Regions from separate parts of the Pantoea sp. PvP021 genome, predicted to be linked through region 2. Evidence: predicted binding sites of a transcription regulator. Region 2 holds the regulator's gene; each other region holds the start of a gene.
What was found. Region 2 encodes PhoB, which activates phosphate uptake and scavenging genes when phosphate is short. Its sites were predicted from a motif close to CTGTCATAAAACTGNCNNAT; they were not measured.
Positions count from the first base shown of each region.

Region 1: a site for PhoB is predicted at 8,225-8,244, ahead of pitA (inorganic phosphate transporter PitA). Genes of this name have one in related genera too.
Region 3: a site for PhoB is predicted at 2,086-2,105, ahead of pstS (phosphate ABC transporter substrate-binding protein PstS). Genes of this name have one in related genera too.

Region 1 is NZ_JBSRXX010000005.1:77,717-88,342, reverse strand. It holds gene ACVKSX_RS15040 (helix-turn-helix domain-containing protein) at 1-348, shown strand, start outside; gene ACVKSX_RS15035 (epoxyqueuosine reductase QueH) at 349-1,008, opposite strand; gene ACVKSX_RS15030 (sugar porter family MFS transporter) at 1,280-2,668, shown strand; gene ACVKSX_RS15025 (SDR family oxidoreductase) at 2,684-3,361, opposite strand; gene ACVKSX_RS15020 (LacI family DNA-binding transcriptional regulator) at 3,590-4,609, shown strand; gene ACVKSX_RS15015 (hypothetical protein) at 4,668-5,495, opposite strand; gene ACVKSX_RS15010 (hypothetical protein) at 5,497-5,694, opposite strand; gene ACVKSX_RS15005 (aldo/keto reductase) at 5,987-6,973, shown strand; gene ACVKSX_RS15000 (BaiN/RdsA family NAD(P)/FAD-dependent oxidoreductase) at 6,979-8,163, opposite strand; gene pitA (inorganic phosphate transporter PitA) at 8,407-9,909, shown strand; gene uspB (universal stress protein UspB) at 9,947-10,282, opposite strand.
Region 2 is NZ_JBSRXX010000001.1:1,825,956-1,836,581, forward strand. It holds gene brnQ (branched-chain amino acid transporter carrier protein BrnQ) at 1-741, opposite strand, end outside; gene ACVKSX_RS08580 (cobalamin-independent methionine synthase II family protein) at 1,133-2,239, opposite strand; gene ACVKSX_RS08585 (PstS family phosphate ABC transporter substrate-binding protein) at 2,405-3,325, opposite strand; gene phoR (phosphate regulon sensor histidine kinase PhoR) at 3,345-4,658, opposite strand; gene phoB (phosphate response regulator transcription factor PhoB) at 4,673-5,362, opposite strand; gene sbcD (exonuclease subunit SbcD) at 5,560-6,759, shown strand; gene ACVKSX_RS08605 (AAA family ATPase) at 6,756-10,430, shown strand; gene ACVKSX_RS08610 (cell envelope integrity TolA C-terminal domain-containing protein) at 10,555-10,626, shown strand, end outside.
Region 3 is NZ_JBSRXX010000006.1:30,946-41,571, forward strand. It holds gene glmU (bifunctional UDP-N-acetylglucosamine diphosphorylase/glucosamine-1-phosphate N-acetyltransferase GlmU) at 1-62, shown strand, start outside; gene glmS (glutamine--fructose-6-phosphate transaminase (isomerizing)) at 216-2,045, shown strand; gene pstS (phosphate ABC transporter substrate-binding protein PstS) at 2,211-3,254, shown strand; gene pstC (phosphate ABC transporter permease PstC) at 3,342-4,304, shown strand; gene pstA (phosphate ABC transporter permease PstA) at 4,301-5,191, shown strand; gene pstB (phosphate ABC transporter ATP-binding protein PstB) at 5,236-6,009, shown strand; gene phoU (phosphate signaling complex protein PhoU) at 6,027-6,761, shown strand; gene ACVKSX_RS16165 (MFS transporter) at 6,869-8,107, shown strand; gene xylB (xylulokinase) at 8,274-9,716, opposite strand; gene xylA (xylose isomerase) at 9,734-10,626, opposite strand, start outside.

The sequences.
Region 1 (10,626 bases), on a different contig from region 2:
GAAACCCTGGCGCGATATATTCGTAAGAAAAAGCTTAACGCCAGTGTTCATGATTTAAAAAACAGCCGCACGCCCATCATCAGCCTGGCGCTGAAATACCATTTTGAAAGCCAGCAATCTTTTACCCGATCTTTTAAGCAGATTATGGGTTGCACGCCGAGCGTCTGCCGTAAACGTCTGATGAAGGACGAGGCAAAGCAGCAGCTGGACGACGTTGATGATCCCTGTGCGTTGTGCAGTTACGGTCGGGCGGAAAGCATAAAGCAGAGCTGTGGCGTAACAATCCGGCCTGTTACGCGCTCAGCGCGCGGATATGCGCCGGCAGACGCTTTCCGCGATCCAGGTTAATCAGGATTCATCCGGCTGATAATATTGCACACCAATCTTAATACGCTCACGTCCCTGGGTGACGCGATGACGATTGGTGTCGCGCAGTGAATAGACACAGCCACAATATTCCTGCTGATAGAAACTCTCGCGCTTGCTGATTTCAATCATGCGCGACGACCCGCCGCCTTTACGCCAGTTAAAATCCCAGTACATCAGATCCGGATACGCCGCCGCTGCGCGGACTCCGCAGCTGTTAATCTGCTTCATATCTTTCCAGCGCGAAATACCCAGGCAACTGGTCATCACCGGAAAGCCGTTCTCATGGGCATAGAGTGCCGTACGTTCAAAGCGCATATCAAAGCACATGGTGCAGCGTTCACCCCGTTCCGGTGACCACTCCAGGCCGCGCGCCCGCTCAAACCAGTTATCCCGGTCATAGTCCGCATCAATAAACGGCACACCAAATTTTTCGGCAAAGCGAATATTCTCCTCTTTACGCAGCTCATACTCTTTGAGCGGATGAATATTCGGGTTGTAGAAATAGATCGTGTATTCAATGCCGGATGCCAGCATCGCTTCCATCACCTCACCCGAGCAGGGTGCGCAACAGGAGTGCAGCAGGACTTTTTTATGGCCGCCCGGCAGAGGCAGCGGCTGACGCTGGAAAGGTTCAGACATAAGCACCTTCAATCAATAGCAGTAAAGCGGCAGTGTAATGCCGCAGGCGGGCAGTTGCAAAACCTGACCTGACGCGCCCTGTTTTGCGTAATCGTGCCCCGGCCGCGGTTTCCCTCTCCTGAACCAACCCGCTGATCTCTGATGCTTTCTTATCGCAGCAATGCTGTGTGGCACCGGTGATAGCCGGAAGTGTGATCGCCCCCACACTGGCATCGACTATGTTTACATAACATTAACAATCTTGACACTGACCCCCCGCAAGGAGACTCGCATGGTCGCGGCAAAAAAATCGGGAAATCAACAGAACCGCTTTACCTGGTTCGTCTGTTTTATGGCTGCGCTGTCCGGCCTGCTGTTTGGTCTGGATATCGGCGTCATTGCAGGTGCCTTGCCGTTTCTGGCGAAGGATTTGCAGATCACTAACCATCAGCAGGAGTGGGTAGTGAGTTCGATGATGTTTGGCGCGGCGCTGGGCGCACTAGCGGCGGGCTGGATGTCATCAAAGCTGGGACGCAAGAAAAGTATGCTGGCGGGCGCGACGCTGTTTGTCATTGGCTCGCTGTGGTCAGCCTTCTCACCGGATGTGGAGTCGCTGGTCTGTGCCCGCGTGATGCTGGGTCTGGCGGTGGGAATCGCCTCTTACACCGCGCCACTCTATCTGGCGGAGATTGCGCCTGAACGTATTCGTGGCTCAATGATTTCGATGTACCAGCTGATGCTGACCACCGGCATTGTCGTGGCCTATCTCTCCGACACCGCGTTCAGCTACAGCGGTAACTGGCGCGGGATGCTCGGCGTGATCGCCATTCCGGCGGTGATCCTGTTTATCGGCGTGCTGTTTCTGCCCAACAGTCCGCGCTGGCTGGCGGCGCACGGACGCTTTAACGAGGCGCAGCGGGTGCTGGATCGGCTGCGTAACAGCAGCGAACAGGCCCGGGAGGAACTGGAAGAGATCCGGGAAAGCCTGCAGGTGAAGCAGCGCGGCTGGTCGCTGTTCCGTTCTAATGGCAATTTCCGCCGCGCGGTGTGGCTGGGTATGCTGCTACAGGTTATGCAGCAGTTTACCGGCATGAATGTGGTGATGTATTACGCGCCTAAAATCTTCAACATCGCCGGCTTCTCCAGCACCAGTGAGCAGATGTGGGGCACGGTGATTGTCGGGCTGGTCAATATGCTGGCCACGCTGATTGCGATCTTCTTTGTCGATCGCTGGGGTCGCAAGCCGATGCTCACCACCAGTTTTCTGGTGATGGCGGTTGGCATGGGCGTGCTGGGAACGCTATTGCACATCGGCGTTGAAACAGATTTCCGCAAATACTTTGCTGTCGCGATGCTGCTGATGTTTATCGTCGGCTTTGCGATGGCGGCCGGACCGGTGATCTGGCTGCTCTGTTCAGAGATTCAGCCACTGAAAGGGCGTGATTTCGGCATTACCGCCTCCACCACCACTAACTGGGTCGGCAATATGATTGTTGGCGCCACCTTCCTGACCATGCTGGATCAGCTGGGTAATGCCAACACCTTCTGGTTCTACGGCGCACTCAACCTGGTATTTATCGTGCTGACGCTGATGCTGGTGCCGGAGACCAAACATGTGACGCTGGAGCACATTGAACGCAATCTGATGAAGGGTAAAGCGCTGCGTGACATCGGGGCGTAACCGCCCCGCTTCAGCCTACCACTGCAGTTGCTGGCCGGCGTAATCGACATAGTGATGACCACCACGACCGCGCCACTGGATCAGCTGCTGGACGATACCGGCGGCACTCTCTTCTGCCGTCAGGGGCGCACTCTCGCCGCCCATATTCGTTTTCACCCAGCCGGGATGCAGCGTCAGCAGCGTCCCGCTCTGCGCTTCCACTGCCGGAGTCAGCGTGCGGCTCAGCATATTCAGTGCGGCTTTGCTGGCCGAGTAAATCGGCATCTGCGCCTCCGGATTTTCATTCAGGCTGCCGAGCTGAGATGAGGTCAGCGCCAGCACGCCTTCCTGTTTCAGCAGCGGCAACAGGATCTCTGCGCTGCGAACCGGGGCGATCGCATTGGTCAGGAATAGCTGCGCCAGCGCCTGATCGTCACTCTGCGACACTTTCTGGTGCGCAGGCCCGGAAATCCCGGCGTTAATCAGAATCGCATCGAACGACTTGCCACTGAGCTGGCTGGCAAACTGTTGAACCGCTGATGAGTGGGTCATATCCAGCGAATGCCAGTGAATGTCTGGCCGGTTACCCTGTTCCGGGATGCCACTGCGATGCGTGGCCGTGACCTGCCAGCCCTCATCGGCAAAGGCCTGTGCCACCGCGAGACCGATACCGCGTGAAGCACCAATAATCAGAACCTCTTTTTGCTGAGCCATATTCATTCCTCGTTGATTGTCTCGTCACAAGCTTAACGGTAAATCTGCCCAGGCAGCGGCCAGTTGTGCTTTTTAGCCAGACGACCGCACTGCAGGTAAAACCCCACGGCGTAGCGCTGTTGATGGTTTTCCATCATTAAATCGCTTTATCTTTTACTTTTAACCGGTTAGAAGAGATAAACAGTCTGGCAGGCAGCAGTCAATTTGCCATTTTCGCATGGAGTCTGAATGAAAAAGCTCACCTTAGAGGTGGTGGCAAAAATGGCAGGCGTCGGGATTGCGACGGTCGATCGGGTGCTGAATGAGCGCGGCGGTGTCTCCCTGGAGACCAGCCGTAAAGTCCTGAAAGCCGCACGCGAAGTGGGGCTGAAGCGTCTGCTGCCAGAGGAGTACCAGCATCCGTGGCAGATTGAGGTGTTCCTCAGCAATAACGGCTCATCCTTTTTTCAACAGCTCACCACCCATTTCAGCGAGGTCGCCAGTCAGCTTGGCTATCGCCGCCTGAAACTACACAAAACCCTGGTGGCCGAAGCGCAGCCTGAGCAGCTGGCGCAAAGCATTATCGCCCGCAGCAGCACCCGCGACGGCATCATTGTTTTTGCGCATGACTCGCCGCCCATCTATCGGGCACTGGCGCTGTGCCGCAGCCGCAATGTGCCGGTGATCACCATCGTCACCGATCTGCCCGATGCCGACCGCTTGTGTCATGTTGGTATCGACCAGTATCAGGCGGGACGCACAGCCGGACTGCTGATGAGTAAGACAGTGAATCAGCCCGGCGACATTATGATGGTCAGTGGCCGTTTTGATTACCGCGCCCATCGTCAGCGCATCGCGGGATTTCGTGAGGCCATGGAGCAGCGCGCGCCGCAGCGTCATCTGCGTGAAGTGCTGTCGGGTCAGGATCAGCGGGAAACCATTCGCAGTGAACTGGCCCGCCATCTGCGTCCGTCGCAGGCGATTGCAGGGGTCTATAACACCGGGATGGGGAATAGTGATGTCAGCGACACCCTGCGCGCCCACCAGCTGCTGGGTAAATGCACCTACATCACCCATGAGCTTTATGATGTCACCCGCCAGCTACTGCTGAACGATGAAGTGGCCTTTACCCTGGATCAGCATGCTCAGCAGCATGCCCGTTTAGCGATTGATCTGATGCTGAGTCATCTCGAAACCGGCTATCAGCCAGATGTCTATCAGGCGGGCAAAGTGGCCTTTCGGCTGTTTACGGCGGAAAATATGGTGTGAGGTGGAAACTGTTTCCCCTGATGAAGCGCTGTCATTAAGGGAAACAGATTGGGCTCGATTAACCCGCGGCATCCCGGCTTTTATCGTCCGGGCTGTCCGCATCGTCATTACCCTGGCTCTTCTCCACTTCCTGCGGATGTCCCATCGAAAGCGCAGCCGCACTGGCCGGGTCGAACAGCGACAGACTCTCAATCTGGTCAACCATGATCACTTTACGGAACGACATCGCATCTTTGGGTTTCGAGTCGAGCGTGATGTCGTGCTCGGCGTACCACTTGCTGTAGTTATGTTCCACCGCCAGCTTCAGCGTCTTGCTGTCGCGATATCCGCTCAGCATCGGGATCAGCACGATATTTTTGGTGCTCTCATATTCAAAAGTCGAAGCATGAATCATGCCGATGTAAATGCGGCGCGACTTCATTGTAATCCACGCCAGTTCGCCCTCTTCCATGCACTGAAATAACAGTTGCTCCACACCATTAGAGCGTGACAGCTGCTGATAGAGGTCTTTACGACCGGAGACGTTCAGTCGTGCACTGCCTGCCCAGTTTGAGCGGTAAAGGCAGAGAAGAATGGCAAAGGTGAGCATGATCACCACGGGAGCCTGGATGCCCAGGAAACTCCAGTTCATAAACTCCACCTGCCACTTCAGGTGGACGCCGGGGATCATCTGGACGGCGTTGGCGATGCCGGAGATACAGAGCAGCACCAGCCAGATGATACCGGTCGCAAACACACCCTGCAGGACGAAAATACAACCGTAAAGCGCGACCAGGAAATAGACATCCCAGCCCGACGAACGACGGATTTTAAAGCGGCTGTTCAAATCACGGCTGGTGTACCAGTAACCACTGACCATCAACACCATAAATATTGCGGTACCCACCTCACACTCCCTTTAACGTATTCACGTGGCGGGCAAAATCTTCATGGACTTCCTCGCTCAGCGTGTTGACCGAGATATTGCCGTTTTCATCAATAATGATGCGCTCACCTTCAGCGATCGAGTCGTTGATATCCTGACGGGTCATGATCTGCAGAAACTTATCCGGACTGGCAAAGACCGACTTAACAAATTTAAACATAGCGATCCACTTGTTGGCCTTAAAATTGAAGTATGTGACCGAATCCACACTCTCGCCTGTTTAATTTCGGGTGAAATTTCTTAAAATCAATTAATTAGCGAAGCGGTAGTCACCTTGCCCATGCCGTTTTCCGCTGAAATCTTCAACGTAACCAGCAGCATGGCGTAGCAGCATCGTATTTTTACCGTGCAGGTCTGCAACGACGTCACATCGCCTCTCTGCCAGGAAGCGCTAAGCTCATTGGTTAGCCGCTTTCTGTCACCCTGTCTGAAACGCATCGAGGAATGTTTGCATGAAACTACGAACACTGGGCCGTACCGGTCAGCGCGTCTCCGAAATTGGCTTTGGCGCATGGGCCATTGGCGGAACCTGGGGGGAAGTGAGCATGGAGGATGCCAAAGCCGCGCTGAATGCTGCGCTGGATGCGGGCATTACCTTTATTGATACCGCCGATGTCTATGGCGATGGCCGTTCCGAAAAAATCATCGCAGAGGTGCTGAATCAGCGCGGCGGTGAACGTCCGTTTGTCGCCACCAAGCTGGGGCGTCGCCTCTCGCCACATGTGGCTGAAGGTTACAATGCTGAAAACCTCAACGCCTTTATTGACCGTTCACGCGAGAACCTGCAAACCGACACGCTGGATTTAGTGCAGCTGCATTGCCCGCCGACCGAGGTCTACTACAACCCGGACGTCTTTGCGGTGATGGATGAGATGGTCGCTGCCGGAAAAATCCGTCACTACGGTGTCTCCGTTGAGAAAGTTGAAGAAGGTCTGAAGGCGCTGGAGTTTCCAAACGTCTCGTCAATTCAGCTGATCTACAACATTTTCCGCCAGCGTCCGGCTGAACTGCTGCTGCGTGAAGCGAAACGCCGTGATGTGGCGATCATCGCCCGTGTGCCGCTGGCGTCGGGCCTGCTGACCGGCAAAATGCGTGCCGACAGCGTGTTTGCCGCTGACGACCACCGCACCTTTAATCGTAATGGCGAAGCGTTCGATAAAGGCGAGACCTTTTCCGGCGTACCTTATGAGGTGGCGCTGGAGGCGGTTGAAGAGATTCGCCGCTTTGTCACTGGCGACACCACCATGGCGATGTTTGCCCTGCGCTGGATCCTGATGAACGAAGATGTCAGCGTAGTGATCCCTGGCGCGAAAAACCGCGAACAGGCTGAAGCCAATGCCCGCGCCAGCGATGTCGATGCGCTCTCTGCAGATACGATGGCGGCGCTGAAGCAGATCTACCAGGAGAAGATCGCGCCTCACGTGCATCAGCGCTGGTAAGCGCCTTACAACGCCTGGGCGCAGGCCCAGGCGGAACTCCACGCCCACTGGAAGTTATAGCCGCCCAGCCAGCCGGTGACATCAGCCACTTCACCAATAAAGTAAAGTCCCGGCACTGCACGCGCCTCCATCGTTTTCGAGGAGAGCTGTGTGGTATCCACGCCGCCCAGCGTCACTTCAGCAGTTCGATATCCCTCGGTACCGTTTGGCTGAATGCGCCAGGCGTGCAGCGTCTGCGCCAGCTCGGTTTGCTGTTTGCTGTTGAGCTGCTTCAGAGTGATATCCGGCACCACCTTCAGCGCCTGCAATACTTCCACCAGACGCTTCGGCAGGATTTTCGCCAGGCTGTTCTTCAGGCTGAGATTCGGGTGTGCTTCACGCTGCGCCGTCAGAAACGCCTCAAGCGGCGTGGCAGGCGACAGATCGATGGTGACGAATTCTCCGGGTAGCCAGTAGCTGGAGATTTGTAACACCGCCGGGCCGGAGAGGCCGCGGTGGGTAAACAGCATCGCCTCTTTGAAGCGGGTGCCATCCTGGGCATCGATAGTGGTCTCCAGCGCGACGCCTGACAGCGTCTGCAACTGCTCCAGCAGCGGCTTGTGCAGGGTAAAGGGCACCAGCGCCGCCCGCGTCGGAAAGACGCTCAGCCCGAACTGCTCCGCTATTTTATAGCCAAACGGCGTGGCGCCCAGGCCTGGCATCGACAGACCGCCGCTGGCGATGACCAGCTTCTCCGCCTGAACCGTGCTGCCGTTAAGTTGCAGGGTATAGCCGCTTTCATCGCGCGCCACGCTGAGCACTTCACTGCGCAGCCGCAGGGTGACATTGCCCTTGTCACATTCGGCCAGCAGCAGATCGACAATCTGCTGGGCGGAGTCGTCGCAGAAGAGCTGGCCCAGGGTTTTCTCATGCCAGGCGATACCGTGGCGATTAACCAGATCGATAAAATCCCACTGGGTATAGCGCGCCAGCGCCGATTTACAGAAATGAGGATTATGCGACAGATACGCCGCCGGTTCGGTGTAGAGATTGGTGAAGTTGCAGCGGCCACCGCCAGACATCAGAATTTTACGTCCCGGCTTTTTGCCGTTATCCAGCAGTAACACGCGGCGTCCCCGCTGCCCGGCCTGGGCGGCGCAGAACAGCCCTGCGGCACCGGCACCAATGATGATAACGTCAAACTGTTCCACTACGACTCGCTCACTTAACTGGAAAGGCGCAGATTGTAGTGATCTGCTCACTGAGACGCCAGCGTCAAAAAAATGCCGCAAATGTGTCATATTGTATCTGTCTAATATCTAACCCTTTTTCTCTGAGTTACCCTTACGCCTTACATCGAAAGGTTAAATTAGCGCTATATTTTCCTTTCCCATACAGCACGTTGTCGCGGATAATGCGCCGCGTTCATGTCCTCCAAAAATGGCGTAACGTTTATGCTACATCTGTTTGCTGGTCTAGACCTCAGTACTAGCCTGTTATTGGTTCTTGCCCTGCTGTTTGTATTGTTTTACGAAGCGATCAACGGTTTCCACGACACGGCCAACGCAGTTGCGACGGTCATCTATACGCGTGCCATGCGTGCCCAGCTTGCTGTGGTCATGGCGGGTGTATTTAACTTCCTTGGCGTGCTGCTCGGTGGATTGAGTGTCGCTTACGCTATTGTTCATATGCTTCCCACCGATCTGTTGTTAAACGTTGGATCGGCTCACGGTCTCGCCATGGTGTTTTCTATGCTGCTGGCGGCGATTATCTGGAACCTCGGCACCTGGTATCTCGGTCTGCCAGCCTCCAGCTCCCATACGCTGATCGGCGCCATTATCGGTATCGGTCTGACCAACGCCCTGATGAGCGGAACCTCGGTGGTTGATGCGCTCAACATCCCGAAAGTGCTGAACATCTTCCTTTCTCTGATCCTGTCGCCGATTGTCGGTCTGGTGATGGCGGGCGGCTTAATCTTTATACTGCGTCGCTACTGGAGCAATACCAAAAAGCGTGCGCGTATTCATATGACGCCTGCTGACCGTGAGAAGATCGACGGCAAGAAAAAGCCGCCGTTCTGGACCCGTATCGCCCTGATTGTTTCGGCAATTGGCGTGAGTTACTCCCACGGTGCGAATGACGGTCAGAAAGGGATCGGCCTGATCATGCTGGTTCTGATTGGCGTGGCACCTGCCGGTTTCGTGGTGAATATGAATGCCTCCGGTTACGACATCACGCGAACCCGCGATGCGGTCAATCACCTGGAGCAGTATTATCAGCAGCATAACGCCTCGCTGACCCATATCATCCAGATGGCACCGCCTAAGCTGCCAACGCCGGAAGAAGTGCCAGCAACCAGCCCGCAGGAGTTCCACTGTGACAGCGCGCGCGCATTACAGGCGGTACAGGGTGCGCAGGTGTTGCTGAATAACCTGCAGAGCTACGATCAGCTGACGGTTGATCAGCGCGGTCAGATGCGTCGTCTGCTGCTGTGTATCTCCGATACCGCCGATAAAGCGGCTCGTCTGCAGGAAACCTCGCCAGATGACAAACGCTTCCTCAATAAGCTGAAAAGCGACCTGCTTGGCACCATCGAGTATGCGCCTATCTGGATTATTGTGGCCGTCGCGCTGGCGCTGGGCATCGGCACCATGATTGGCTGGCGTCGTGTTGCCACCACCATTGGTGAGAAGATTGGTAAAAAAGGCATGACCTATGCGCAGGGAATGTCAGCACAGGTGACAGCAGCGCTGTCGATTGGCGTCGCCAGCTATACCGGCATGCCCGTCTCCACCACGCATATCCTCTCCTCATCGGTTGCCGGTACCATGCTGGTCGACGGTGGCGGGCTGCAGAGCCGGACCATCAAGAACATCGCCATGGCGTGGATCTTCACCCTGCCGGTCTGTATTCTGCTGTCAGGTTCGCTCTACTGGATTGCCTTAAAACTGGTGTGATGCCAGCTAAAAAAAGGGCGACGCAAGTCGCCCTTTTTTAATGCCAGATCGCCAGCGCCACCAGACTGATGACCACCAGTCCGCACAGCGCACTGGTCAGCATAAACTGCCCACGCACCCGCTCGCAGCGCCGGATAAACTCATCGTCGTGATGATCAAGATAGCGCTTTGCCCAGATATAAGTGACCAGCCGCACCTGCTTGCTCGGCTGACCATGAGAGGTGAAAAAACCCGCCCCATCGACATACTGATACAGCAGCGGATCACAACCGCGTAATACCGCCAGCAGAGCGCGCAGAGATGAAAAATAGCGCGCCATATTCACGATACACACCACGCAAAGCGCCCAAAAAAGCGCAATAGTGCTGATCATATTCTCCCCCTCCCGGCTGGAATCGCAGCAACAGGCCCAGCGTCAGACACTGAGTCCACCTGCAGAAATAACCAGCCACTGAATCACCGGACTGCGAAAGTTTTTCGACCCCCTGAGCGGTTGCGAATCGGACCGCCTTTTTTCAGTGTAGGAGAAATCTTTACATTTTTTCCAACGATGATTTTCGTTCAGCGCGAGTAAATCTGGCATAGCCTTGATCTTATTCATAAGCCAGGCGGCAACGGCAGCATTTACAGTGGGAGAAGGCTATACTGAGGACATAACAACATCATCACCTGCAATGCAGGTAGACACTTTGGTGGCGCTCATCGCCCGCTCGCGCA
Region 2 (10,626 bases):
AAACAGGCAGAGGTAGACCAGCGTCAGGCCCAGACCGGCGATTAACCCTGCCAGCACGGTATAACGGGTCAGCAGCGCGGCATTATCGACGCCACGCGAACGGGCGGCGTTGACAATCACGATACCAAATACCAGCGCGCCCAGCGTATCCATGGTCAGATAGCCATTGACGAAACCGCTGGAGAAGGCCGCACGCTGATAATCAGCGGTAGCCGGAACCGTGCCGCCAGCAGGCCACACCAGGGCAGCAACGCCCAGCACGGTCAGCGCAATAATTTTTAATGGCGCAAGGAAGTGCCCTACCGTGTCGAGTAGCTTGCCGGGATAGAGCGATACGCCAATCACCAGCGTGAAGTAAATCAGGCTATAGATAAACAGCGGCAGCGCGCCATCACCGGTCAGCGGGGCAATACCCATCTCAAACGAGACCGTTGCCGTACGCGGTGTGGCAAACAGCGGCCCGACAGCCAGATAGCAAACGGTGGCCAGCACGATGCCAGCGACCTTGCCAATCGGGGTGCTGAGTGCATCCACGCCGCCGCCGACGCGGGCCAGCGCGATCACGGTCATCACGGGCAGACCGACTGCGGTAATCAGAAAACCAATCGCGGCAGTCCAGACGTGTTCGCCAGACTGAATACCGACCATGGGCGGGAAAATGATGTTGCCCGCGCCAACAAACAGGGCGAATGTCATAAAGCCCAGCGCGAGAATGTCCTTCGAAGTTAAACGATGTGTCATACGGCCTGTCACTGATGTTGCGGTGGAAGTTGGGTTAGTGTTGTCCCCTCGCTGCGTGTAAACCGCGACCAGGCTGACAATGTCAGCGCATTATGCTCGTCGCAGGGTAAAGCACAGGTGATTTGAGCTGCTTTTATTCTGTTCACAGAGGGATGGATCGACAACGGCGCTAAGTAAAACGTTTATAGCGGTGAAAGGCAATACGGGATCGGAAAACCAGAAGGTTATGCCGCCATTTTTTCAAAAGGCAGTGGATAGCGTTAATTTTTGCAGCAGGCACACAAGATGATGTGCCTAAACAATAGACAGAGCGCGAGAAATCCCCGCATAAACGGGCCTGAAGATACACAAAAGGCGCGTTTTACGCGCCTGTCTGCACAACGTTACAGCACTACCAGACCTGATTCGCGATATCGACCACTAAGCGAATCTTCTGCCACTGCTGCGCCTCGGTCAGGCTGTTGCCCTCTTCGGTTGAGGCAAAACCACACTGCGGACTGAGGCAGATCTGATCCAGACTGACATACTGCGCCGCCTCTTCCAGCCGGGTTTTCACCTGCGCCGGATCTTCCAGTTCACCCACTTTCGTGGTGATGAGGCCCAGCACCACCTGCTGATGACCTGGCTTAATGTAACGCAGTGGTTCAAAACCGCCGGAACGGGCGTTGTCATACTCCAGGAAGAAGGCATCCACGTTGACGCTGCCGAACAGGATTTCTGCGACCGGCCCATAGCCGCCTTCAGAGATCCAGGTTGAGCGGAAGTTGCCGCGACAGACATGCAGACCCACGGTCAGATCGGCAGGTTTACCTTCCAGCGCTTTATTCAACACCTGAGCATAAGTCTGTGCCAGCTGGTCAGGATCGTCGCCACGCGCCCGGATATCGCGCTTCTGATCCTCAGAACAGAGGTAAGCCCAGACGGTATCATCCAGTTGCAGATAGCGGCAGCCCGCGTCATAAAACGCCTGAATAGCTGCTTTGTAGGTCTGCGCCAGATCGTCGAAGTAGTCTGCCAGATCGGGATAGACTTCCGCGTCGATCACCTTGCGGCCACCACGGAAGTGCAGCACGCTGGGGCTGGGAATGGTCATCTTCGGCACCGCATCACCGGCAATACTCTGCAGGAAGCGGAAATGCGCCAGCATCGGATGATCCGCCGGGAAACCGAGTTTGCTCACCACTTTCACGCCATGCGCTTTGGTCTGCACGCCATTAAACTGAATGCCCTGCTCCGCTTCATAGCGCTCTACGCCATTCAGGCCATAGAAGAAGTCGAAGTGCCACCAGCCGCGACGAAACTCGCCATCAGTGACCACTTTCAGACCGTTTTCCCGCTGTTTCGCCACCACATCGCGAATCGCCTCATCTTCAACCTGACGCAGGGCCGCCGCATCGATCTCTCCGGCTGCAAACTGTTCGCGCGCCTGCTTAATGGCGGCGGGACGCAGAAAGCTGCCAACGGTATCGGCACGGAACGGGGCGGTTTCTCTTTGCATGATCACTCCTGTCTCCCCTGCCGGTAATGACGGCAGGAAATAGTTACATCCTGATATAAATAGCCATCTGGATGGCTACATGTCTGAACACAGAGTGGCATGGGCGGCTTTCTTCTGCAACTGAAGAAAATTCAGTGATGATGAAAAAAATTCACGTTCGGGGGATTAGCGCAGCGCGGCGCGCGCCTGCGTCATCTGACTGTCAGAGAGCGGCAGATAGCCCGCTTCGCTGACCCGCCGCTGTCCCTGCGCCGAAAGTACCTGCTCCAGAAACGCGGCCACCAGCGGCGGCAAAGGTTTGCCGGGCGCTTTATTCACATAGAGATAGAGCGGGCGCGCCCAGGGATAACGGCCACTGCGGATGGCCTCGGCATCCGGGGTAATCGCCTGCCCCTGATCATTCATCACCGCCAGCATTTTTACGCCGCTGAGATGAAAGCCAAAACTGGCGTAGCCGATGCTGCGAGAATTACCGGCCACCGCCTGCACCACTGCGGCCGAGCCGGGAAACTCCGCCACGTCGCTGCGAAAATCACCTTTGCACAGCGCCTGCTGCTTGAAGAAACCCCATGTGCCGGAGGCGGAGTTACGTCCATAGCGCTGAATTGGCCGTTTGCTCCACTGCGCGCCGGTTAAGCCGAGATCGCCCCAGCGCAGCGGCACGCTGTGTGCGCCACACAGACGGGTAATCGAGAAGATGGCATCGAGCTTTCGCGGTTCAATCTGCTGCAGCGGATTGCGCTGATTCACCACTACCACCAGCGCATCCATAGCCACCGGAACCGCCAGCGGCGGATAACCGTAGCGCGCCTCAAAGGCCTGGCGTTCATCTGCCTGCATCGGGCGGCTCATCGGACCGAGTTGTGCTGCACCCGCCGCCAGCGCGGTCGGCGCAGTAGAAGATCCGGAGGCCTGAACCTGGACATTGACGCCCGGCGCCTGGCGACTGAAATCCTCGCCCCACAGCGTCATCAGATAACCCAGCGTATCCGATCCGACGCTGCTGAGATTGCCGGAGAGCGCGCCGGGCTGGGCCAGTGCCAGGCCCGGCAGCAGAGTAACGATCAACAAAAGAAGGATGCGCATCAGGGAGATCCGGCAGCGATTAATGAACGGCATTCTCCTGCATCACGCTGCTGACAATCAACCTCGCTGGCAGCGTAAAGGTAAAACAGGTCTCCTTGTGCGGCACGCTGGTGATATCGAGCCGGGCGTTATGGTGGCTCAGAGCATGTTTCACTATCGCCAGCCCCAGCCCGCTGCCGCCGGTCGCACGCGAACGCGCTTTATCGACCCGGTAGAAACGCTCGGTAAGACGCGGAATATGTTCTGAGGCGATGCCCGGCCCGTTGTCGCACACCCGGAAGATAGCCCCCTGTTTGCCGCGCAGCCAGCTGATATCAATTCGCGTGCCATCCGGTGTGTGGTTTACCGCGTTGTAAACCAGATTGGAGATGGCGCTGCGCAGCTGTTCATCGTTGCCGAACACTTTCAGATGGGGATCGGTATGGAAATGGATGTCGTGACGGCCGCCACTCAGCGTTGCCGCCTCATGCTGCAGCAGTTTCAGCATCACCGGCACATCGACCTTCTCTTTCAGATCGATTGCGGGCGCGGCTTCAATGCGCGACAGCGTCAGCAGCTGTTTGACCAGGCTGTCCATGCGGCGCGTCTGCTCCGACATGGTGTGCAGCGCTTTGCTGCGCGAAGGCTCGCTCATCACCGAGTCGTTCATCATCTCCAGATAGCCCTGCAGCACCGTGAGCGGTGTGCGCAATTCATGGCTGACGTTGGCAAAGAAGTTGCGGCGCGCCCCTTCCAGCTGATGCATCTGCGTGACATCACGCGCCACCAGCAGCCACTGCCCTTCGCTGTAGGGCATGACGCGGAACTCCATATGAAGTTTGTTGTTCAGCACCAGCGTCAGCGGCTTGTCGAAATCACGCTGGCGAAGATAGCGCGAGAACTCCGGATAACGGAGCAGATTGAGGATGTTCTGGCCATTATCTTCCGGCCAGCGCAGACCCAGGTGCTGCTGCGCCAGGCCGTTACACCAGAAAATGGTGCCCTCTTCGGTGGTCAGGATCACCGCATCCGGCAGCGACTCGGCACCGCTGCGGAAACGCTTAATCAGATTGCCCAGTTCACGCCGCCGCCGCCGGTTGCGGAGCTGCATCTGGTAAAGACCATAAAACAGCGGTTCCCAGCTGGCACGCCCGGCCGGTGGCGTCATGGTGCGGTCCAGCCACAGCCAGTGCGACAGCCGCATCAGATTGTGAAAATGCCACAACAGCACCGTCAGCACGCTCAGCAGCAGCCACCAGGGCAGACCGCCGAACAGCAGGCCCAGCAGCACTGCGGGCAGACAGACCAGCAGCAGTTCTGTCAGTAATCTCTTCCAGGAGAGGCGTTCCAGCACGGTAAAGGCTCCGTTTAGTAGCGGGCAGAGAAACGATACCCTGTTCCGCGAACGGTTTGTACCATGCGATCGTGGCCGGACACTTCCAGCGCTTTACGTAAACGGCGGATGTGAACATCGACAGTACGATCTTCCACATACACATTGGTGCCCCAGACGTGGTTCAGCAGCTGTTCGCGGCTGTAAACGCGTTCCGGGTGGGTCATAAAGAAGTGCAGCAGCTTATATTCGGTAGGCCCCATCTCCAGCGGCGTGGTTTCGGACATCACGCGATGTGAGGAGGGGTCCAGACTCAGCCCCTGCATCTCAATCACCTCTTCCACGGCCATCGGCGAAATACGGCGCATCACCGCTTTGATCCTCGCCATCAGCTCTTTAGGTGAAAAGGGCTTGGTAATGTAATCATCGGCACCCACTTCCAGGCCGCGCACCCGATCCTCCTCTTCGCCGCGCGCGGTGAGCATCATCACCGGGATATCGCGTGTCATCGCCTCGCGTTTCAGATGTTTGATAAACTGAATACCGCTGCCACCGGGTAACATCCAGTCCAGCAAAATCAGATCGGGCCAGGGTTCAATCAGCTTGCCAACGGCGCTGTCATAATCTTCCGCCTCGATTGGCTGATAGTCGTTCTGCTCCAGAACAAAACACAACATTTCACGGATGGGGGCTTCATCCTCCACAACCAAAATGCGCTTAGCCATTATTACTCCTGCTGATTATGACGGATGTCACTGAGATTCGCGGCGCCATTATGCGTCAGATTTGTGACACTTTTATGAAAAACATAACCTGCCTGTAACCTCACTGGTAATCATTTATGACAGCGCAGCGACAATTTTTTGCTTTGGCCGCAGAGCCAGTATAATCGCCGGGCGAATCACAACGGCAGGGACTCATCATGCGCATCATTCATACTGCGGACTGGCATCTGGGGCAGTTCTTCTACAACAAAAGTCGGGCAGCCGAACATCAGGCATTTCTCGACTGGCTGTTGATCCAGATTGAACAGCATCAGGTGGATGCGTTGATCATCGCAGGCGATCTGTTTGATACCGGTACACCGCCCAGCTACGCCCGCGAAATGTTCAACCGCTTTGTGGTGGCGCTGCAGCCCAGCGGCTGTCAGTTGATTGTGCTGGCGGGAAACCACGATTCCGTTGCCACGCTGAATGAGTCGCGTGAGCTGCTCGCCTGCCTCAATACCCGGGTGATCGCCACCCCGCAGGAGAAGGATGATGTGCTGCTGCTCAACACCCGCCAGGGCCAGCCGGGCGCGCTGCTGTGTGCGATTCCCTATCTGCGGCCGCGCGATATCCTGCGCAGCCGGGCAGGTCAGTCGGGACGCGACAAGCAGACCTCGCTGCTGGAAGCGATCGCCCACCACTATCAGCAGCGATTCACCGCCGCCCAGGCGCTGGGCCATGCACTGCCGATTATCGCCACCGGCCATCTCACCACCGTCGGCGTCAGCCAGAGCGATTCAGTGCGCGACATCTATATCGGGACGCTGGATGCCTTCCCGGCCAGCGCGTTTCCCGCGGCTGACTATATCGCACTGGGGCATATTCATCGCGCTCAGCGCGTCGCGGGCAGCGAGCATATCCGCTACAGCGGCTCACCGATTCCGCTGAGCTTTGATGAGCTGGGCACAGAAAAAAGCGTCTTCCTGCTGGAACTCACCACCAGCGGCCTGCAATCAGTCACGCCGCTGGTGGTGCCACAGGCGCAGCCGATGCAGGTGCTGAAAGGATCGCTGGCGCAGATTGCAGAACAGTTAAATGCCTTCAGCACGGCAGAGCAGGAGAAGCCGACCTGGCTCGACATCGAAGTCACCACCCAGGAGTACCTCAGCGATCTGCAGCGTCAGGTAGAAACCCTGACCGCCACGCTGCCGGTCGAAGTCCTGTTGCTCCGCCGCAGCCGTGAACAGCGGCAACAGAGCCTGGCGCGGCTCGACAACGAAACCCTGAGTGAGCTGAAGGTGGAGGAGGTCTTTGCCCGCCGGCTGGCGCTGGATGAGGAGCTGCAACCGGCGCAAATCGCCGAGATGACCACCCTGTTCCGCCAGACGCTGGCCGCCATGGAAGAGACCCAATGAAGATCCTCACGCTACGGTTCAAAAACCTCAATGCCCTGCGCGGTGAATGGTTCATCGATTTTCGCGCCGAACCTTTCGCCAGCAACGGCCTGTTCGCCATTACCGGTGCCACCGGCGCCGGTAAAACCACCCTGCTGGACGCCATCTGCCTGGCGCTCTATCACCAGACTCCGCGCCTGGGCGCAATTTCACAGAGCCAGAATGCGCTGATGACCCGCGACTGTGCCGAATGTCTGGCCGAGGTGGAGTTTGAGATCAAAGGAGAAGCCTGGCGCGCCTTCTGGAGCCAGAACCGCGCGCGCGGCACTGCTGACGGCAAACTTCAGGCGCCGCGCGTTGAGCTGGCACGCTGCGCTGACAACACTATTGTTGCCGATAAAGTCGGTGACAAGCTGAAGCTGATCGAAACCCTCTCCGGGCTAGATTTTGAAAGGTTTACCCGCTCGATGATGCTGTCACAGGGCCAGTTCGCCGCCTTTCTCAACGCCAAAGCCAGTGAGCGCGCGGAACTGCTTGAGGAGCTGACCGGCACCGAAATTTACGGTCTGATTTCCGCCGCCATCTACGAGCGCCACAAAGAGGCAAAAACCCAGCTGGATCTGCTGCGCAGCCAGGCGGGAGCGATGGCGCTGCTGGATAGCGACGCACGCGCCGCGCTGCAACAGCAGCTCACCGATCTGACCGATGCGGAACAGCAGCTCAGCGCGCACTATCAGCAGGCGCAGCAACAGCAGCAGTGGCAACAGCAGGCGCAGCAGTTACAGCAGGAAGATGCGCAGGCTGACGTCGCGCTGCAGCAGGCCCAGGCTGCATCCCAGGCGGCAGAGGCCGATCGTCAGCGGCTGGCACGCAGCGAACCGGCTGAAAAGCTGCGGGTAAAACTGCAGCAGCGCGACGCGTTACGCACCGAACAGCAGCAGGTCGTGAGCCGCTGTCAGCAACTCACGGCGGCGCAGCAGCAGGCGCAGACCCAACAGCAGCAGCATCAGCAGCACTACGCGGCCACCCAGAGTGCCCGCCAGCAGGCGCTGCAGGAACAGCAGCAGCAGGAAAGTCTGCTGACAGAACAGGTGCTGCCGCTGGATCAGCGGATCAGCGCACTGCAGCAGCAGCTTGCGGAGCAGCAGCAGGAAAATGCCCGACAGCAGCAGCATGCTGATCAGACACAGGCCAGCCTGGCAGAGCAGAAGCGCCAGGTTGAGACATGGCAGCAGGCGATTGCCGAACAGCATCAGTTACGCCAGCAGCTTGCCGATCTCGCCCAATGGGGCGCTTCGCTGCCGGTGTGGCAGGAGAACTTTGCCCTGCTGGCGCAGCGTGAAGCGACCCTGGCCGGACTGGCGCAACAGCGCGAGCAGCAGCAGCGACAGATCGCTACCCAGCAGGCGGAACAGCAGCAGCAGGCAGAACAGGCGCTCCCGCGCCAGCAGGCGGAGCAACAGGCCCGCCAGGCGCTCTCGCAGGCGGAGCAAGTACTAACTTCGCTACAGGAACAGCATTCGCCTGCCGCACTGCGTCAGGCATTAAGCCAGTTGCAGAACAGCCGTCCGGCTCGTCAGCAACTGCTGCTGCTTTCAACCCAGTGGCAGCCGCTGCACCAGCAGCTGGACCAGCGCCAGCAGCGGCTTATCGCGCTCGCAAAAGCGCATCAGCAAAGTGAAGCGGAACTCCAGGCGCTGCGCGAGACGTGGAAACGCGAGAAACAGCAGCTGGATGATGTCGAAAAAATCTGCGCGCTGGAGCAGCAGATTGTCGATCTCAGCGATTACCGCGCCCGGCTCGCCGTCGATCAGCCCTGTCCGCTGTGCGGCTCCTGCACGCATCCCGCCGTTGAGGCCTACAGCACGCTGGAAGTAAGTGCTAACCAGCAGCGCCGGGCTGCACTGCAACAACAAACCGAGGCATTGCGCGAAGCGGGCACGGCAAAAAGCGAACAGCTGAAACAGTCAGCCGTGCAGCAGCAGACCCTGCGCGATGAGATCGCGGAGATGCAGCAACAGCTCGATCGGCTTGAGCAGCAATGGCAGGCGCTGAGCAGTGAGCTGGCACTTACCTTCCCGCTCGCCGATCGGGATGCCTTAACCGCGTGGGAGCAGCAGCAAAGCGAGCGTGAAAGCCAGCTTGAGCAACAGCGACAGGCGCAGGAAGCCGCAGAACAGGCGCGTCAGGCCGCAAAAGATTACTATCTTCAGCAGTCACAGGCCTGGCAGCAGCATTTGCAGGCAGAACAGCTGGCGCAGCAGTCGCTGTCCAGCCTGCAACAGGCGCTGGATGCGCTGCAACAGCGTCAGCAGCAGGAACAGCAGGCCATGGCGCAATTGCAGAGTCGTCTGGAGCAGCAGTTCAGTGCACACAACCTTGCCCTGCCCGACGCCGCCCATCGCGATGCGTGGCTGACAGAACAGCAGCGGCGCTGGGAGCGCTGGCAGGAAAGTGAGCGGTTGCTAGCAAACCTGCAACCGCAGCTGTTAAAGGGGGAAACCCAGCTCACTGCCCTGCAACAGCAGGCAGAACTGGAGCAGCAGCAGCTCACCACTCGTCAGCAGCAGCAAAACCAGCGCCAGACGCAGCTCAGCGAGATGCGCCAGCAGCGTCTCGCGCTGTTTGGCGACCGCGAGGTCACCCACGCCCGTCAGCAGATACAGGCCCGCGTTCAGCAGGCTGATGAACAACTGGCACAGCAGCTCACTGCCCTGCAACAGGCGCAGGCCGAGGTCAGTCGCCTGCAGGGTGAGCTTTCGGGGCTGGAAAATCAGCGGCAGACGCTCAATAGCAAACTGGCAGAGGCGGAAAGCGCGCTGCAGCAGGCACTGGAGAGCGCCGGATTTGCGGATGAAGCCAGCCTGCGCGCGGCGCTGCTGGATGAGCAGACCGCAGTGCAACTGCGTCAGCAGTTGCAGCAGCTCGATCAGCAATGCCAGCAGCAGCAGGCGCGACTGGCGGATCTGCGCCAACGGCTCAGTCTCCATCAGCAGGCGAAACCCGCTGCGATGCCGGAATCCGCCGAGGCGCTGGCGCAACAGCTGGAGCAGTTACGGCTGACACTGCGCGACAACGCCAGCCAGCAGGGTCAGATTCAGCAGCAGCTGCACAGCGATGCCAGCCTTCGTGTGCGCCAGCAAAGCCTGATGACGCAGATTGAACAGGATGGTGTGACGCTGGCGCAGTGGAGCCTGCTCAACGATCTGATTGGCTCCGCCAGCGGCGATAAATTCCGGCGCTTCGCCCAGGGCTTAACGCTGGATCACCTGGTGGCCCTGGCTAACCGTCAGCTCGATCGGCTGCATGGCCGCTATCTGCTGCAGCGACGGGCGCAGGATCTGCTGGAGCTGGATGTGGTCGATACCTGGCAGGCCGATGCGGCGCGCGATACCCGCACGCTGTCGGGTGGTGAGAGCTTCCTGGTGAGTCTGGCGCTGGCGCTGGCGTTGTCGGATCTGGTCAGCCACAAAACGCGCATCGAATCGCTGTTTCTGGATGAGGGTTTTGGCACGCTGGATGCGCAGACGCTCGACACCGCGCTGGACGCACTCGATGCACTCAACGCCAGTGGCAAAACCATTGGGGTGATCAGCCACGTGGAAGCGATGAAAGAGCGCATTCCGGTTCAGATTAAAGTACGCAAGATGAATGGGCTGGGTTACAGCCAGCTGGAACTGCCGCAGGGATAGCGGGCGCCAGGGCGGTAAATTCTGGTTCTATCGACAGTCGGAGTAATGCCATAGCATTCATGATGCCGGTCTGTAGACTGTCGGCAGCAGACCGGAAGATCTTTAAGGAAAGTTGGCCAGTTAAATGAATTTAATTAATATAACGATGAGAATGTTGCCGGGAGTGATTATTGCAATATCGCTCAGCGCCTGTCAG
Region 3 (10,626 bases), on a different contig from region 2:
TCTATAACCGTAAAGAGCAGAATCACAAAGCGGACTGGCAGCGTCCGGTGAAGAAAAAATAAATTTTAACGGCCCGCTTTAATGCGGGCCTATGCAGTGCAGTGCCAAAACTATAATCCCCACTCTCTACAAGGCTCGGGGAACCGGCAAAGCCGGATATCAGGTCGCATGACAACAGAAGTGGCGAAAAGCCATGTAGTCAGGAAAACATCATTATGTGTGGAATTGTTGGTGCAGTAGCGCAACGTGATATCGCAGAGATTCTGCTGGAAGGTCTGCGTCGTCTTGAATATCGCGGATATGATTCGGCCGGTCTGGCCGTGGTCGATCGTCAGGGGCACGTCACGCGCCTGCGGCGTTTAGGAAAAGTGCAGAAACTGGCGGAAGCCGCTGAGCAGCAACCGCTGATTGGTGGCACCGGCATCGCGCACACGCGCTGGGCAACCCATGGCGAGCCGTCGGAAGCGAACGCGCATCCGCACGTCTCAGAGCACATCATCATCGTGCACAACGGCATCATTGAAAATCATGAGCCATTGCGCGCTGAACTGATCGCGCGCGGTTATGTGTTTGCCTCTGAAACGGACACCGAAGTGGTGGCGCATCTGGTTCACTGGGAGCAGAAGCAGGGCGGTTCGCTGCGTGAAGTGGTGCTGCGTGTGATTCCGCAACTGCGCGGTGCCTATGGCATGGTGATCATGGACAGCCGCGATCCGTCACTGCTGGTGGCGGCCCGTTCCGGCAGCCCGCTGGTGATTGGTCGTGGCATGGGCGAAAACTTTATCGCCTCGGATCAGCTGGCCCTGCTGCCGGTGACCCGTCGGTTCATCTATCTGGAAGAGGGTGATATCGCCGAAATCAGCCGTCGCGATGTCACGGTGATCGACCGTGAAGGCAACACCGTGACCCGTGCCGAGATCGAGTCGAACCTGCAATATGATGCCGGTGACAAAGGCATTTACCGTCACTACATGCAGAAAGAGATCTACGAACAGCCCATGGCGCTGAAAAGCACCCTGAGCGGTCGGTTCAGCCAGGGTCAGGTTGATCTCAGCGAACTGGGCGCGGGCGCAGAAGCGCTGCTGAGCCAGGTTAAGCATATCCAGATTATCGCCTGTGGCACCTCCTACAACTCCGGCATGGTGTCACGCTACTGGTTTGAGTCGCTGGCAAACCTGCCCTGTGATGTCGAGATTGCCTCGGAATTCCGCTACCGTAAATCAGCGGTGCGCAAAAACAGCCTGCTGATCACCCTGTCGCAGTCGGGTGAAACGGCAGATACCCTGGCGGCGCTGCGTCTCTCTAAAGAGCTGGGCTACCTGGGCTCGCTGGCGGTCTGTAACGTGGCCGGTTCATCACTGGTGCGGGAATCTGACCTGGCGCTGATGACCAAAGCGGGCACCGAAATCGGCGTCGCCTCTACCAAAGCGTTCACCACCCAGTTAGCGGTGCTGCTGATGCTGGTGGCGAAACTGGGCCGTCTGAAAGGGATGTCTGCCGAGACTGAACATGAGATCGTTCATGCACTGCAGGCGTTGCCGAACCGGATTGAGCAGATGCTGGCGCAGGATAAGCTGATTGAAAATCTGGCAGAAGGCTTCTCTGACAAGCATCACGCACTGTTCCTGGGTCGTGGCGATCAATATCCGATTGCCATGGAAGGGGCGCTGAAGCTCAAGGAGATCTCCTACATTCATGCGGAAGCCTACGCCGCAGGCGAGCTGAAACATGGCCCGCTGGCGCTGATTGATGCGGACATGCCGGTGATCGTGGTGGCACCTAACAACGAACTGCTGGAGAAGCTCAAATCCAACATCGAAGAGGTACGCGCACGCGGCGGCCTGCTCTATGTCTTTGCCGATCAGGATGCGGGCTTCAGCGACAGTGACGGCATGAAGATCATCCCGTTGCCGCATGTCGAAGAGGTCATTGCGCCCATCTTCTACACGGTGCCGCTACAGTTACTCTCCTATCACGTCGCCCTGATCAAAGGGACCGACGTCGATCAGCCACGTAACCTGGCAAAATCGGTTACTGTGGAATAACCGGGTGGGCCCCGTCGCGGGCCCACTTTGCTCCGGCCCTCTGTCATATAACTGTCATATTTCGTACATTTCACTGTCATCAAACTGTCCTATTTTCCCTCCTGCAGCAATCACAGATTCTTACTAAAACGGCCCCAAGCCTGACTTTTCTCCCCTGGAGGGAATATGACACTGATGCGTAGCACCGTAGCCCGAATCCTCGCCACCACCTTCGCCGTAAGCGCGGTATCTGCTTTTGCGGCAACCGATCTCACTGGCGCAGGCGGGACGTTCCCGGCGCCGGTTTATGCCAAGTGGGCAGCAGAATATCAAAAAGCCACCGGTAGCAAAGTTAACTACCAGGGTATCGGTTCATCTGGCGGCGTGAAACAGATCATCGCTAAAACCGTCGATTTCGGTGCGTCCGATGCGCCAATGAAAGATGAAGATCTGCAGAAAAATGGCCTGTTCCAGTTCCCTACCGTGATCGGTGGCGTGGTACTGGCGGTTAACCTGCCGGGTATCAAGTCAGGTCAGCTGACGCTGGATGGCAAAACCGTCGGTGATATCTACCTCGGCACCATCAAAAAGTGGAACGACCCGGCGATTGCCAAACTTAACCCAGGCGTGAAACTGCCAGAGACCAACATCAACGTGGTACGTCGCGCTGACGGTTCAGGCACCTCGTTCGTCTTCACCAGCTATCTGGCGAAAGTGAACCCGGACTGGAACAGCAAAATTGGTAAAGGTAACACCGTTAACTGGCCGGTCGGTCTGGGTGGTAAAGGCAACGACGGCGTCGCCGCGTTTGTTCAGCGTCTGCCGGGTTCAATCGGCTACGTGGAGTACGCCTACGCTAAACAGAACAACCTGACCTACACCAAACTGATCGATGCCGATGGCAAAGCGGTCGCCCCAAGCGAAACCAGCTTCAGTAATGCCGCGAAAGGCGCTGACTGGAGCAAATCGTTCGCGCAGGATCTGACCTTCCAGAAGGGCGCTGATGCCTGGCCAATCTCGTCAACCACCTTTATTCTGATCTACAAAGATCAGGCTAATGCGGCCAAAGGCGCTGAAGTACTGAAATTCTTCGACTGGGCTTACAAAAGCGGCAGCAAAACCGCCACAGCGCTGGATTATGCTGCGCTGCCAGAGAGCGTGACTGAACAGATTCGCGCCGCCTGGAAAGCCAACATCAAAGACAGTTCTGGTAAAGCGCTTTATCAGTAATTGACCGACCCTGACCGGACAGCAGTCCGGTCAGACTCAACGGGCGGCGTCATGCCGTCCTGATAACTTCTGAAGACTGAGACTTCTATGGCTGCAACGAAGCCGGCATTCAAAGCCCCAGGCAAACAAGGTGACAGAATTTTTGGCGCGCTGGTCAGGCTGGCTGCGCTGATTGTCCTGTTACTGATGGGCGGCATTATTGTCTCCCTGATCATCTCCTCGTGGCCCAGCATCCAGAAGTTTGGTTTCGCCTTTTTGTGGACCAAAACCTGGGATGCGCCCAACGAACAATTTGGTGCACTGGTACCGATCTACGGCACCCTTGTGACCTCCATTATTGCCCTGATTATCGCAGTACCGGTGAGTTTTGGTATCGCGCTGTTCCTGACAGAACTCGCGCCAGGCTGGCTGCGTCGCCCGCTGGGCACCGCCATTGAGCTGCTGGCGGCCATTCCCAGTATTGTTTATGGCATGTGGGGTCTGTTTGTTTTCGCGCCGCTGTTTGCCGAATACTTCCAGACACCGGTCAATGACGTGATATCGGGCATTCCGATTGTCGGCGAGCTTTTCTCCGGCCCCGCTTTCGGTATCGGCATCCTCGCGGCGGGTGTGATTCTGGCGATCATGATCATCCCTTATATCGCCTCGGTCATGCGCGACGTCTTTGAGCAGACCCCGGTGATGATGAAAGAGTCAGCCTACGGCATCGGCTGCACCACCTGGGAAGTGATCTGGCGCATCGTACTGCCCTTTACCAAAAATGGCGTGATTGGCGGTGTGATGCTCGGACTGGGTCGTGCGCTGGGTGAAACCATGGCGGTGACTTTTATTATCGGCAACACCTACCAGCTCGACAGCCCGTCGCTGTTTATGCCGGGTAACAGCATCACCTCGGCGCTGGCCAACGAGTTCGCTGAAGCGGAATCGGGCGTGCACGTCGCCGCGCTGATGGAGCTGGGACTGATCCTGTTTGTGATTACCTTTATCGTGCTGGCGATTTCAAAGCTGATGATTATGCGGCTGGCGAAAAGTGAAGGAGCGCGCTCATGACCACAATTGAAATTCAGGCGCGCGCCGAACTGGACGCATCACGCCGTAAAATGCAGTCCTGGCGCAGCACTAAAAATAAAATTGCGCTGACGCTGTCGCTGCTGACCATGGCTTTTGGCCTGTTCTGGCTGGTGTGGATCCTGTTCACCACCGTATCGCGCGGCGTGGATGGGCTCTCCTGGTCCCTGTTCACCGAATCAACGCCACCACCCAATACCGCGGGCGGCGGGCTGGCTAACGCCCTGGCAGGCAGCGGATTACTGATTTTCTGGTCTACCTTCTTCGGCACACCGCTGGGCATCATGGCGGGTATCTATCTGGCGGAATATGGGCGCAAGTCGCCACTGGCAGAAGTGATCCGCTTTATTAACGACATTCTGCTTTCGGCACCCTCGATTGTGGTCGGCCTGTTCGTCTACACCCTTGTGGTGTCGCAGATGCAGCACTTCTCCGGCTGGGCCGGGGTGATTGCGCTGGCGCTGCTGCAGGTGCCGATTGTGATTCGTACCACCGAAAACATGATGCGACTGGTGCCAGACAGCATGCGTGAAGCGGCTTACGCGCTGGGTACGCCCAAGTGGAAGATGATCGCGTCTATCACCCTGAAAGCGTCGGTCTCCGGCATCATCACGGGTGTGCTGCTGGCGATTGCGCGCATTGCAGGTGAAACGGCACCGCTGCTGTTCACGGCGCTCTCGAACCAGTTCTGGAGCACCGACATGATGCAGCCGCTGGCGAACCTGCCGGTCACCATCTTTAAGTTCGCCATGAGCCCGTTCGCCGAATGGCAGAGCCTGGCCTGGGCAGGTGTGCTGATTATCACCCTCTGCGTGCTGGTGCTGAACATCGTGGCGCGGGTGATTTTCGCCAAAGGTAAACACGGTTAATTTCCGGCGCGGCCCTGTGCGGCGCCGTATAAGAGAGATGAATTATGAGTATCGCGACAGCATCAGCCGATAAAATTCAGGTCCGTAATCTGAACTTCTATTACGGCAAATATCATGCGCTGAAGAACATCAATCTGGATATCGCTAAGAATCAGGTGACTGCGTTTATCGGGCCATCGGGCTGTGGTAAGTCGACCCTGCTGCGGACCTTCAACAAAATGTACTCGCTCTATCCGGATCAGCGGGCTGAAGGGGACATTCTGCTGGATGGCGAAAACATTCTGGCGACTCAGCAGGATATCGCGCTGCTGCGCGCCCGGGTCGGCATGGTGTTTCAGAAGCCTACGCCGTTCCCGATGTCGATCTATGACAACATCGCCTTTGGCGTTCGCCTGTTTGAAAAGCTGTCGCGTGCCGATATGGATGCGCGCGTGCAGTGGGCGCTGACCAAAGCCGCGCTGTGGAATGAAACCAAAGACAAGCTGCATCAGAGCGGTTACAGTCTCTCCGGCGGCCAGCAGCAGCGTCTGTGCATTGCCCGCGGTATCGCGATTCGCCCGGAAGTCTTACTGCTGGATGAGCCCTGCTCTGCGCTTGATCCTATCTCTACTGGCCGTATTGAGGAGCTGATCACCGAGCTGAAACAGGATTACACCGTGGTGATCGTGACGCACAACATGCAACAGGCTGCACGCTGCTCTGACCATACGGCTTTCATGTATCTGGGCGAACTGATTGAGTTCAGCGATACCGACACGCTGTTCACTAAACCCGCCCAGAAGCAAACCGAAGATTATATAACTGGCCGCTACGGCTGATCTGACAGGAGATCGACATGGATAATCTTAATCTGAATAAGCACATCTCCGGTCAGTTCAATGCCGAGCTGGAGCATATCCGTACCCAGGTGATGATCATGGGCGGTATGGTCGAGCAGCAGCTGACCGATGCAATTACCGCTATGCATAATCTGGATGGCGAACTGGCGCAGCGGGTGATCGACGGTGACCAGAAGGTCAATATGATAGAAGTGGAGATTGATGAAGCCTGCGTGCGCATCATCGCCAAACGTCAGCCAACCGCGATCGATTTGCGACTGGTGATGGCGATCATCAAAGCCATTTCTGAGCTGGAACGGATTGGCGACGTGGCGGAGAAGATCAGCCGCACGGCGCTGGAGAAGTTTGGTCAGCAGCATTTGCCGCTGCTGGTCAGCCTTGAGTCGCTGGGTCGTCACACCGTACAGATGCTGCATGATGTGCTGGACGCTTTTGCACGCATGGATCTCAACGAAGCGATCACTATCTACCGTGAAGATAAAAAGGTGGATAAAGAGTACGAAGGCATTGTGCGCCAGCTGATGACCTACATGATGGAAGATCCGCGCACCATTCCCAGCGTGCTGACGGCGCTGTTCTGTGCCCGCGCCATTGAGCGTATCGGCGATCGTTGCCAGAACATCTGCGAAATCATCTTCTATTTCGTCAAAGGTCAGGATTTCCGTCACGTTGGCGGTGACCGGCTCGATGAATTACTGTCGGGCGATGACGGCAGCAACAGACCTTCCTGATAAATCTTCTTCCTGCGCCTGATCGGCGCAGGGATAAGCCTTTTCAATTGGTCACATCCTGAACTCTCTCTATAATTGCGGCACTTTTCTTTATGAGGTGCGCAACGATGTCCCCTTCTCCCCAATCTAAGCCCGGCGTAACGCCAGGCAAAGCGATGCTGGCTGCGGTCAGCGGTTATGCCATGGATGGATTTGACCTGCTGATACTCGGCTTTATGCTGCCGGCTATCAGTGTTTCGCTGGCGCTCAACCCATCACAGGCGGGATCGCTGGTGACCTGGACGCTGATTGGCGCGGTTATCGGTGGCATCGTATTTGGTCATCTCAGCGACCGCTATGGTCGCATCCGCATGCTCACCGTCACGATTCTGGTCTTTTCGGTCTTTACCGGGCTGTGCGCGGTGGCGCAGGGCTACTGGGATCTGCTCGCCTGGCGAACGCTGGCGGGTGTCGGTCTGGGTGGCGAATTTGGTATCGGCATGGCGCTGATTGCCGAAGCCTGGCCGGCGGAGAAGCGTAATCGCGCATCAGCGTGGGTTGGCATCGGCTGGCAACTCGGGGTGCTGATGGCGGCCTTTATCACACCGCCGCTGCTGACTATCATCGGCTGGCGCGGCATGTTTCTGGTCGGCTTGTTGCCTGCGCTGGTCTCGTTTGCCATTCGTCGCGGCATGGGTGAACCGGAGGCGTATCAACGGCAGGTTAAACATGTGCCGTCACTCTCTTTTCCGGCGCGCCTGAAACTGCTGGTGCGCGATCGCGCCACCGCCAAAGCCAGCCTGGGCATTTTTATCCTCTGTTCAGTACAGAACTTTGGTTACTACGGGCTGATGATCTGGATGCCGAGTTACCTCTCCTCCAGCTTTGGCTTCAGCCTGACGAAGTCGGGCCTCTGGACCGCGGTGACCGTGGTCGGGATGACCTTTGGCATCTGGCTGTTTGGCGTACTGGCCGACCGCTTCGCACGCTGGAAAATCTTCCTGCTCTATCAGTTTGGCGCAGTAGTGATGGTGGTGGTTTATGCTCAGCTGCGCGACCCGAACATCATGCTATTTACCGGCGCGATCATGGGGATGTTTGTTAACGGCATGATTGGCGGTTATGGCGCGCTGATTTCCGATACTTTCCCGCCGCAGGTGCGTGCCACCGCGCAAAACGTCCTGTTCAACCTTGGCCGCGGTGTGGGCGGCTTCGGCCCGGTGGTGATTGGTCTGCTGGCGAGCCAGTTCTCGTTTACGGCGGCGATTACCCTGCTGGCGCTGATTTATCTGCTGGATATTGCGGCGACGCTGTTCCTGCTGCCGAAGAAACAGGGTCAGGAAGATACGCTGGGCGCGATTGGCTGATGCTGCCGTGATGGTATGGCTGGAGTAAGTATCATTCCGGCCATTCCGGGTCAGTAATATGGCTCACGATCACCTGTTCTGCCTTCATTACCCCCTGGCATTACATGGCAGGGGGATCCGTTAACAGGCGATTTAAATCCATAGCAGGCAGAGCGTTCTCGCAGGTTTACTTCATCAGCGGCAGGAGCTGTTGATACAGCGTCGCAAAGGTCTCACGACGTGGCTGGTAGTGCGCTACCCGGGCCGGATCCGGCTGGTGTCGCTGCACCAGAACCGGGGTCGGCACAGTGACCTCTGCATCCAGCGCCTGCTGTGCCAGCCTGGCGGCCCCCAGCGCCGGGCCAACCTCCCCGCCATGGCAGTAATCCAGCGTCTGGCCGCTGATGTCTGCCAGCATCTGACGCCACAGTGCACTGCGTGCGCCGCCGCCGATCAACATAATGCTCTTTGGCTGAACGCCACAGTCATGCAGCGCGTCCATGCCCTCCGCCAGCGCAAACCCGACGCCTTCCAGCACCGATCTCGCCAGCTCGGGACGGCCATGCTGGTGGGTAAAGCCAAAGAAAGCACCCCGGGCATTCGGGTTATTGTGCGGCGTGCGCTCACCGGAAAGATAGGGCAGAAACCACAGCCCGGGCACGTCATCGCGCGCGCGTTCAGCTTCAGCCAGCAGCTCAGGAACATCTCTGCAACCGGTCAGCGTCGCTGCCCAGTCCAGACAGGAGGCTGCGCTGAGCATCACCGACATCAGATGCCAGCGCTGGGGTAACGCATGACAGAAGCTGTGTACCGCACGCTGCGGATTGCTGAGATAGCCGTCGCTCACCACGAAGTAGACGCCCGACGTACCCAGCGACAGCATGCCCTGGCCCGGTTCGGTCATGCCGACACCAATCGCACCCGCAGCATTGTCGCCACCGCCCGCCGCCAGCGGCACGGCGTTCATCTTCCAGCGTGTGGCCAGTTCGGCATGTAAGGTGCCGGTCAGGGCATTGCCCTCATAGAGTTGCGGCATCTGATCGCGGCTGAGGTCGCAGGCGCGCAGCATCACATCGCTCCAGTCACGCCGTGCCACATCCAGCCACATTGTGCCTGCTGCATCTGACATATCAGTGGCGAAGTCGCCACTCAATCGCCAGCGCAGGTAATCTTTGGGCAACAGCACGTGAGCGATCTGATTGAATATTGCCGGTTCATGTTGCTGAACCCACAGCAGCTTAGGAGCCGTGAAGCCGGGCATCATCAGGTTGCCGGTGATCGCCCGCGAATCCGGCACCTTCTGTTCCAGCTCACGGCACTGCGCCTCGCTGCGCCCATCATTCCAGAGCATGGCCGGTCGTAATACCTGGTTTGCACTGTTGAGCAGCGTTGCACCATGCATCTGTCCGCTCAGCCCGATGGCCTGCACCGCGCGCAGATCCTGCTGCGCGCTCAGCGCCTGCATGGTCAAATCCAGCGCCTGCCACCAGCTTTCGGGATCCTGCTCGCTCCACAATGGCTGCGGACGCGAAACCTGCAGCGGCGCTGTTTCCGTCGCCATCACATTGCCTTGTGCATCCATCAGCACCACTTTGACGCCAGAGGTGCCTAAATCGATCCCGATAAACATGCTCTGCTCCTGAGGGGTTAGAAATCAAACAGGTAGTGATTTACCAGATTTTCCAGCTGCTCCTGACGTCCGCTCTGATGCTGCGGATTGAGCTGCTGCTGCTGAGCATGCGCCGCCAGCGCCTCCAGTGAAAACTCGCCTTTCAAAATTTGCTGGCCGAACTCACCATTCCAGCCGCTGTAGCGCTGTGCCACACGCTTATCGAGTTCACCGTCGCTGATCATGCGAGCGGCGACCTTCAGCGCCAGCGCCATGGTATCCATCGCGCCAATATGACCGTAGAAGAGATCATATTTATCAGTGCTCTGACGACGCACTTTGGCATCAAAGTTTAAGCCGCCAGTGGTAAAGCCGCCCGCCTTGAGAATTTCGTACATCACCAGCGCATTCTCTTCCACGCTGACCGGGAACTGATCGGTATCCCAGCCGCACTGCGGATCGCCGCGGTTGGCATCCACTGAACCAAAAATGCCCAGCGCAATGGCCGTCGCAATTTCATGATGGAAAGAGTGACCCGCCAGCGTGGCGTGGTTCGCCTCAACGTTAACCTTGATCTCTTTCTCCAGTCCGAACTGTTTCAGGAAGCCATAAACCGTCGCGACATCATAGTCATACTGATGTTTGGTCGGCTCCTGCGGTTTCGGTTCGATCAGCAGCGTTCCCTGGAAGCCAATTTTGTGTTTGTGCTCGACCACCATCTGCATAAAGCGGCCAATCTGCTCGCGCTCCTGGCGCAGATCGGTATTCAGCAGAGTTTCGTACCCTTCGCGTCCGCCCCACAACACATAGTTTTCACCGCCCAGGGTTTTGGTCGCCTGCATGGCGCTGCAGACCTGCGTCGCTGCCCAGGCAAAGACTTCAGGATCGGGATTGGTGGCAGCCCCGGCTCCGTAGCGCGGATGGGTAAAGC